One region of the Acetobacter ascendens genome, then DNA from elsewhere that is predicted to be linked to it. Evidence: riboswitches for the same ligand, from Rfam matches in the RefSeq annotation. Region 1 holds a riboswitch; each other region holds the start of a gene.
What was found. Region 1 has a riboswitch for cobalamin ahead of A4S02_RS04930 (aromatic ring-hydroxylating oxygenase subunit alpha). Riboswitches for the same ligand answer to the same signal wherever they lie in the genome.
Positions count from the first base shown of each region.

Region 2: another riboswitch for cobalamin. It lies ahead of A4S02_RS15105 (Rieske 2Fe-2S domain-containing protein); the one in region 1 lies ahead of A4S02_RS04930 (aromatic ring-hydroxylating oxygenase subunit alpha).
Region 3: another riboswitch for cobalamin. It lies ahead of A4S02_RS00485 (DUF1636 domain-containing protein); the one in region 1 lies ahead of A4S02_RS04930 (aromatic ring-hydroxylating oxygenase subunit alpha).
Region 4: another riboswitch for cobalamin. It lies ahead of A4S02_RS13195 (carbohydrate porin); the one in region 1 lies ahead of A4S02_RS04930 (aromatic ring-hydroxylating oxygenase subunit alpha).

Region 1 is NZ_CP015164.1:1,019,722-1,021,920, forward strand. It holds one part of gene A4S02_RS04920 (IS3 family transposase) at 1-97, opposite strand, end outside; one part of gene A4S02_RS04920 (IS3 family transposase) at 97-358, opposite strand; cobalamin riboswitch at 509-741, shown strand; gene A4S02_RS04930 (aromatic ring-hydroxylating oxygenase subunit alpha) at 1,027-2,142, shown strand.
Region 2 is NZ_CP015164.1:1,744,906-1,747,104, forward strand. It holds gene A4S02_RS08370 (DUF1852 domain-containing protein) at 1-301, opposite strand, end outside; cobalamin riboswitch at 682-914, shown strand; partial or broken gene A4S02_RS15105 (Rieske 2Fe-2S domain-containing protein) at 1,262-2,056, shown strand; partial or broken gene A4S02_RS15110 (transposase) at 2,123-2,199, shown strand, end outside.
Region 3 is NZ_CP015164.1:91,131-93,329, forward strand. It holds gene A4S02_RS00475 (FUSC family protein) at 1-215, opposite strand, end outside; gene A4S02_RS00480 (MarR family winged helix-turn-helix transcriptional regulator) at 205-723, opposite strand; cobalamin riboswitch at 878-1,114, shown strand; gene A4S02_RS00485 (DUF1636 domain-containing protein) at 1,296-1,724, shown strand; gene cobW (cobalamin biosynthesis protein CobW) at 1,721-2,199, shown strand, end outside.
Region 4 is NZ_CP015164.1:2,699,308-2,701,506, reverse strand. It holds partial or broken gene A4S02_RS13195 (carbohydrate porin) at 1-910, opposite strand, end outside; cobalamin riboswitch at 1,030-1,250, opposite strand; gene A4S02_RS13190 (LysR substrate-binding domain-containing protein) at 1,368-2,199, shown strand, end outside.

The DNA.
Region 1 (2,199 bases):
TCGGATATCCCAAAAATCCGACAGGCCAGCGCAATGCTGACCCCATGATGCGCCACAGCTTGTGCGGCCAGTTCCCGGCGCTGGGCTGGCCGCTTCATTTTTTTCCAAGGGCTTCCTTCAGGATATCCGTCTGCATGCTCAAATCCGCATACATGCGCTTCAGCCGACGGTTCTCCTCTTCCAAAGCCTTCATCTGACTGATCATCGAAGCATCCATGCCGCCATATTTCGCGCGCCACCGGTAAAACGTGGCGTTGCTAATCCCATGCTCCCGGCACAGGTCAGGAACCGGGACACCGCCCTCAGCCTGGCGGATCACACCCATGATCTGGGCGTCAGTAAAGCGATCACTCTTCATCAGAATCTCCTCAATTCTTACGCTGAGAAAATTCTCATTCAAAAGCCACTCTTTTTATGGGGGGATTACCATTGCACAAATTTGATATCAGCATTTCATCCTATTCTGTAATTCTGCTTTGCTCTTATCAAAAGATAAGTTACAAACTGCCTCACCAAAAACCACGATGGCCCCGCGCGAGCGGGTTAATAGGGAACACCGTCAGCATCTGGTCTTATCGTTTTTTTCAGATGCCTAGTCGGGGCTGCTCCCGCAACTGTAAGCGGTAGCCGCTGGTTCGTTCACGGATAACGTGAACCACTGTCTCCAAATGGAGATGGGAAGGTAGAGCCAAGCGGTTCTGATCCGCAAGCCAGGAGACCTGCCATCGTTCAGCCACCATACCGTCGGGCGGGATGTACCGAAGGTGGGGGAAGTTACTATGTCCAACTGCCTTACCTCGTATGCTGCAATATCTTCTACAGTCTGGTGCTTTGCCAGTTATCTGTGCAGGATAGTGTAAATAAACCCCTTTTTCCCCTGTCAGTACATCTATTCCAAAAGAGCATCATTTAGTGATGCGGCTTTGGATGACATTTGTCTGCTGATACGTACAGAACGGCAAGCATTATCAATTCTTATTGCCTTACTCTTTCGTTTCCAGCAGGCCTTAATGAATGGCCCAAACAATGCAAAATGGATTCCGCGCAGCCGGTTCAAACACCGTCGATCTCAAACAAACTGATTTAAGACGCGTCAAAAGTAATCCAAACTTCTGGTATCCTCTCGCATGGTCGCGCGAAGTAAAACGCGGAAAGGCCCTCGATGTTGTTTTTGCCGGGCATCATATTGTTATTGTCCGCCCGCTCACTGGGCTACCTTATGCCCTAGATGGACTTTGCCCTCATCGCCAAGTGCTCCTTGGTAAGGGAGACGTGCATAACAACCTCATCACCTGTATGGCGCATGGCATAACATTTAACCGCGAGGGACAATCTGTTGCACCAAACCCCCAGCCCGGAGCAACCTGCCTTAAGCTGAAAACATGGGCATGTCAGGAAAAAGGCGGCCTTCTTTTTGTGTTTATGGGAGACCAAACACTTGCCAACACCGTACCGTTGCCTAACTTTCCGCGGGTAAGCGACAGGCATTACCGGACGCGCCGTTTCGGACAGGTGGTGAATTGCCATTACAGTTTTATGCATGAAAACCTCATGGATATGAATCATCAAGTTTTGCACAGCAAACTTGTGGGCAAGATGAAACCGCGTTTTCTTGGCATGGAGAGTGGAGAAAATTTTGTTGAAGCGCGTTACACCTTTGCCAGAACAGGAGGCAAGCAGCCTATTAGTGAAGCACTGATTTATGGCCAAAGGCGGCGCGATGGCCGTGACTTTGCTTATCGTGATATCATGACCATTCGTACTCAATATCCTTATCAAACTCTCAGGATCGAAACGCAGGGCATTGATGAACCCGTTATGGAGCTATGGATTTCCTACGTTCCGCAAGATAGCGAAGAACTGACCAATCGTGTTTTTGGTTTGCTCTCTATCCGACGATTAAAAGTGCCCCTATTGCTAGATCTGGCATGGCCATTACTTATTGCTTTTACAGAACGTGTCTTTTTCGAAGATCGTGAAATTGTGGAGCTTGAGCAGCGCGCATGGAAAGATCTTGGCGGTGATCATAACGCCGAGGTTTTTCCGGTTATTCTGGCACTAAGGCAACTTTTGCGTGCACGAGGTATCTCGCCTGATACTGGAGGACTGAATCATGATACTCAAAAACGTGCATCTTCATAAAATGATTGCTCAAGGAAATTATTATACCCAACAAGGCTATCATCAATAAAAGCCATT
Region 2 (2,199 bases), 730 kb from region 1:
CAATCGTCGTGTTCAGAACTTCGATCAGCGGAAAGCTGTCGCTTTTGCCAGAAAAATCGATATCCATGTCGACGGAAATGATTTCAAGCTCGACGGAATAGCGATCCCTATTGGGGTTATCCCAATGGGCCAGATCATTGAAACGATTGTCAATCATCAGCAGGACATTACGCAGGTTTTCCTGACGGCTTTCCCCTCTCGCCAGATTGGCGAAATTGGTCGTGAGGCGTGTCTTATCGGATGGATGATAGTTCTCATCAAAGCGAAGTCGATTGATACTGAATGTAAAGTCCTTAATCATTATGGCTCTGCATCTCTTTTACCACGAAAAACCAGAATTTGATTTATGGGGATTCAAGATGGCCCCAAATTTCGTTTCCAGTTCTCTCAGGTCGTGGTCATCATCATGTGTGCTGGTAAGCGCGGTGTCTGCTTTATGCCCGAATGATACAGTGAACAAAAATGATTTTATTTCATAAAAACATAAATATCGTTCATGGGTTGATGGAAGCAAAGCCTTACCCGGAGGAGATAAAGCCAGAGACATTATCAACGGGGCGCTTGTTTTCCGGCGTGTTGGCGAGTCAGACGGATGTTCTACATGCGAAAAACTGATATCTGCCTTCTGCCCCATCCATGATGTTCCAGCTTGCACGCTGGATGCGTTTGGCGGCATGTTACAGAGGCAAACGCTTCAATGGTCCCGCGCAAGCGGGTTAATAGGGAACTCCGTCACGCACTGGTCAGACGACCGTCCAGGCGCGAAGTCGGAGGCTGCTCCCGCAACTGTAGGCGGTATGCCGCTGGTTCGTTCGCCCTGAACGTGGACCACTGTTCCCATAGGGGACGGGAAGGTTGGAACCAGTTGGCCATGATCCGTGAGCCAGGAGACCTGCCATTGCTCAGCCACCAACCGTCGGGCGGGATGACCGAAGAGAGGAGAGAATATATGCCTGTCTGCCTCATGCCTCGGTCGTTCCTGATGAATCAGGCGACGGCTCTTTTCAGGCCAGAGTTTTTTACCCCATCATTTGTGGCCGATATACGAATGACGCTTTTGTGCTGCAGACAGCATTGATCCGTTAGAAACTTGAGATTCAGTCACCGGACAATGACCCATTCTGTCCGGTATTGGTAACGGGTACACTTGCTCAGAGAAACTGTGAGAGACGGCACAATGCTCCATGTCGGGGTGTTGCTTCGTTTCGCTTTGTGCTGAGCCAGTTGAAATGCCGAGGCAATGGAAAACGAGCTTCACTAAATTTCAGACCATTCAGTGTGCGCGGCACAGATCGATTTAAGACGAGTCAGAACCAATCCGGACTTCTGGTATCCTGTCGCCTGGTCCCGTGAATTGGGACGGGAAAAGGCAATCGATGTCCGGTTTGCAGGACGGCATATCGTCGTCGTGCGTCCCAAAAGCGGTGTGCCTTACGCTCTGGATGGCCTGTGCGCCCATCGGCAGGTTCTGCTCGCCAAAGGAGAGGTCCATGGTGATCTTCTAAGCTGTATCGCTCATGGTTTGAAATATAACCGAGACGGACAATGTGTTTCGCCCAATGTTTCTGCCGAAGCGCAATGTCTGCGTCTCAGGACCTGGGCCTGCCGGGAAAAAGATGGGCTCATTTTTGTTTTTATGGGGGATCAGTCTCTTGCGGACAAAACCCCATTCCCTGACTTTCCAAGGGTGAGAGACAGACGTTACCGCACGCGGCGCTTCCGCCAGGTGGTGAACTGTCATTACAGTTTCATGCATGAAAACCTGATGGATATGAATCACCAGGTTCTGCATAGCCGACTTGTCGGCAAAATGAAGCCACGGTTTCTGGGAATGGATCACGGAGATGATTTTGTTGAGGCCCGTTAAACGTTTGCACGAACGGGCGGCAAGCAGCCTTTGAGTGAGGCGCTGATTTACGGCCAGAGACGCCGTGATGGTCGGGATTTTGCCTATCGGGACGTCATGACCATCAGGACACAATATCCCTATCAGAGCCTGCGTATTGAAACGCAAGGGATTGAGGATCCCGTGATGGAGTTGTGGATCTGTATGGTAATCCCCCCATAAAAAGAGTGACTTTTGAATGAGAATTTTCTCAGCGTAAGAATTGAGGAGATTCTGATGAAGAGTGATCGCTTTACTGACGCCCAGATCATGGGTGTGATCCGCCAGGCTGAGGGCGGTGTCCCGGTTCCTGA
Region 3 (2,199 bases), 930 kb from region 1:
ACAGTAGTGGCCGCACTGAGGGGGGAATGAAGCTGGAACATAAACGCCAGAAAAACGGCAATGCCAATGCATAAGAACACGCGGGCAGAATAGCCTGCTGTGGCCTTAAAGGTATTCCATTGGGCTTCATCAGAAAAAAAGGCTGGTAAGCAGCGAGACAACACAGAGCTAAAGGAAAAGAGCGTGTTACTGTTTTGCTCAGATCTAGCGTTCATGATGTGTTTCCAGCATGCAGGAAAGATCATGAATTAAACTACGTACCTGATCTTCCGTAAGGTTCTGGCGAACGTTCTGTTCAAGTTGTGCGGCAATGGTATGGAACAGTGCGCATCTTTCCTGCCCCGCAGAAGTGAGCACAAGTTTTTTGGCACGTCGGTCCTGCGTATCCTGCAGGCGTGTGATCAGCTTCTGTTTTTCTAACAAATCAAGAATACGCACCAGTGCAGAGCAATCCACATTCATGGCGGCGGCAAGATCACTTTGCGTGGCACCATCGGGCATCATCATCAGATAAGCCATGGGGCGCATGCTGGCCAATGTCATGCCATGCGGGCGTAAGGCCCGATCCAGTTGTGTACGCCAGACTGTGGCTAACCGCATGATGCGGAAGGTAAGCGCCATGTCTGAAAAACGCGTTTCATCCAGAATGGGCAGAACGCGTGGGGAGGTCATGGAATCCTCATTAGTTAGCGAAAGAATATTTGACATATAAAGTATATTCATACGAATATATCATAGCTGTTTTGCACGTCAATAATGGAAATAGAGCTGCAAAGCACGGGAATATTAGCGTGAAACCTCAATCCTGTTTCAGATCAGCAGACCTTAAAATTGCAGGACTAAAAACTGCGGGTTGAAAGCAAAGGCAGCTTGTGCGCATTGTGCGTGGGCTGATGGTGTCCTTTACGGGATGAAAAGGGAAGAACGGTGTAAGGCCGTCGCTGCCCCCGCAACTGTAAGTTACCCATGGTGTTCCTTATGGGCTGTTTAGCCCAATATGCCACTGGCCTGCACGAAGGCTGGGAAGGTAGGGAGCGCTGTTTTATGTTTTGGCCGATAGGTTAGGGCATATGTGGGTACAAGCCAGGAAACCTGCCATCGGTGCCTGTATGCGTAAGTACACAGGTAGGCCTTATTTATTAAGTTCTAGCGTTGCTGCTGGCGGGGTGCCCGGCAGGCATAGATGTACCGTTTAAGGTATATTTCCCCTGCCATCTCTGAGGTAGGGGCGCTGGGTTACTGCACCCCTTCAGGCAGCTATTCTTTTAGAATGGCGGTTATTTCAGGGATACAGCATGGCCGAAGCATCCGATTCTTCTCAAAAGTCACCTCAGAATCATCCTGTTTTGCATGTGTGTGTCACATGTCGGCGTGGCGGGCCTGCTATGGATCAGCCGCCGGGTGCCCAGTTGTATGCACGTTTGCAGGCTCTGGTGCAGGAAGCAGAAACTATTGGGCAAGAAGCTCCAGTTTTGTTGCGTGAGGTGCAGTGCCTGGCCGCCTGTGATCGTGGATGCACCGCAGCCATTGCCATGCCAGAGCGTTGGACATGGTTATTAGGGCATCTGGGTGCCGAAAAAGCAGAAGATATTCTGGCGTATGCCCAACTCTATGCAAAGTCTGCGCGAGGAACAGTTATGCCTTCGCGTCGTCCGGCATCTCTTTCCAATATGGTGCTGGGGCGTGTTCCCGCACAACTTTATGATGAACAGGAGCCTTCATGACAATTGCATCTCGCGTGCCTGTAACCATTATCACTGGTTTTTTAGGGGCAGGTAAAACAACCCTTTTGCGCAATCTGCTTCAGCGTGCAGCAGGGCATCGCATTGCCGTGGTGGTGAACGAATTTGGTTCTCTTGGCATTGATGGAGAAATCCTGCGCGGGTGCGGTGTGGAAGGTTGCAAGGAAGATGACATTGTTGAACTGACCAATGGCTGCCTGTGCTGCACGGTAGCAGATGATTTTCTACCAACCATGGAAGCCCTGCTTGATCGGGCAGATCCGCCTGAACATGTGGTGATTGAAACATCTGGCTTGGCGCTGCCCAAACCGCTGCTCAAGGCCTTTGGCTGGCCAACGGTGCGTAACCGTATGACTGTAGATGGCGTGATAACTGTAGTGGACGCACCAGCAGTCGCCGCGGGTCGTTTTGCAGATGATCCGGAAGCTATTGCTCAACAGCGTGCGGCAGATCCTTC
Region 4 (2,199 bases), 1.2 Mb from region 1:
TCTGATTGGTGGGGTCTGCGCTGTTGCCGCCGTTCTGGATACCAAAGGAGTTGTTGCGATTCCCCGGTGGGTTGTCATCTGCTGCCGCAAACATGAAGGTGAACTTGTCTGACGGACGATAGCGGATACGAATGGCGGGAGAAGACAGCGGCCAGGATGGGCCACCCGCATACAGGTTGACCGATGGGGCCATGGGCCAACCAAAGTTGGAGTTCAGATACAATGCCCCGTAATCACTGATCAGGAACTCGGTATCCAGATCCTGCTGCCCGATCTTTACATCCAGCTTGCCGTCCAGAAAGGACTGTTGATACCACAGCTCAAACAGACGGGTGGAGCGATCGGCCTCAAACCCGCTGACCGGGTTGAAGTTGGCCAGATGATCCTGCGAGATGGAGCGCCCACGCAACTGAAGGGCGCTAACATTGAATGTGCCGCCCTTCAGGCCGATCAGCTTTTCCAGATCCACTGTCAGGGTGGGCATGGTTACCCCATCATAGGCTGGGCCGGTGCCTGAGCCACTGGCGCCATCAGCCCCTGAGGCCGTGCCCCCTGTGGCGTTGCCCCACAGTTCATCCACTTCTTGAATATCAAAGCTGATGCCGTGTTTGGCCATCCAATCCCGCGCCCCCCACATGTTGCCCAGCAGGTGGTCACTCATGTCTGGCGTGTCATCGCCCTTTTTCTCGGCCGCCGCCGCTTCTGCCGCACGCTGGGAATCCCGCACCGTGGCCGGATCAATCTGCTCAATCAATGGCCCTGAATTGCCCAGACGGCGACGGTCCTGCTCCGCCTGTGTCTCTTCACTATGCGCTAAGGCGGGCAAGTTGCCTAATACCCCTCCGGCCAGAAGCAAACAGGGCAGAGAATATGGGACTTTCTTCCAAATTCTATTTGTAAAACAAGGCATTGCTACACTTCACCGCGCAGCATGAAGGCAAAACAACCAAAGGGATTACGGGAAAAACCTGCTAAAAGCAGATGAGTAAACATAGTACATGATCCACCTCCGGTTCCCTCGCCCGGCGGTTAAACAAGACAACAACGGCAGGTCTCCTGACTTGCGGGTCATTGCATATTGCTCAGCCTTCCCGATGTTGCCACCAGTGGCTGCCGCTGTGATGCGGCCAAGGAGTAATATGCTCTCCGCCTACAGTTGCGAGGGCAGTTGCCGACTTGGTTCCAACACTGGAGCCTCCGGCATTCCCTTTCAAACCCGCTTGCGCGGGACCGTTGCAAGACGGCGCAACCCTTACCTTATTTTTGTCTCATATTTCAATCTTTGCCTGAATATACGCGTATCACTCTTGCCAGAGGCCCCATTTTAACCCACCTGTCTCTCCAGACTTTTCCCAGACTGGCGACTTATGGACCAACGATACCGCATTCCACCTCTTGCCATGCTCAATGCCTTTACGGCATTTGCGCGCACGGGCGGTATCAGACGGGCTGCCGCAGAATTGCGCGTAGATCACGCAGCTATCAGCCGCCACATTCGGGATCTGGAAAATATTCTGGGCACCCCCTTGCGAGATAAGGAAACGGGAACCCTTACATTAGCAGGCCACACTTATTATTCCCGCATCACTCCGCTATTGGAAGAACTAGCCACAGCTACGGCAGATATTCGCAACCATACGCCCCCCCTTACCATTACCTGCGCGCATGGTTTTGCTTACCATTGGCTGTTGCCACGGCTTTCCACTTTTCGGCGCGCGCATCCTCAACTGGAAATTATGTTGCGCCCAGTAGATGCCAATACGGCGTTCCATGTTACCGGTGTGGAAACAGATAATCATGCGCATATCGGCTATGTGCGAGATGATGCTCCGTTAGCAGAGCCACGCAACACACGCAGCATGATTATTGCCAGGCCAGATGTTTTTCCGGTGGCTGCCCCCATCTGCCTGACAGAACTGGGTGGTCAACCGCGCACAACAGCAGATTTGCTACGTGCACCCTTGTTACAGGAAGAAGATGAAGCCGAATGGAAACTGTGGTTGCATGCGCAAAATGTTGCCTGCACAAAACTGCCAGCCGCAACGCGCCTCTGGCAGGCCCACATTACACTGGCTGCTGCGCGCGCCGGAGAAGGGATTGCTCTGGGCAATATTTTCCTGCTGGGGAATGATCTTGAAACAGGCCATTTGGTGCGTGTGCAACCTACGCAAACCCCTTTGCGAGAAGTGGCCTTAGGAG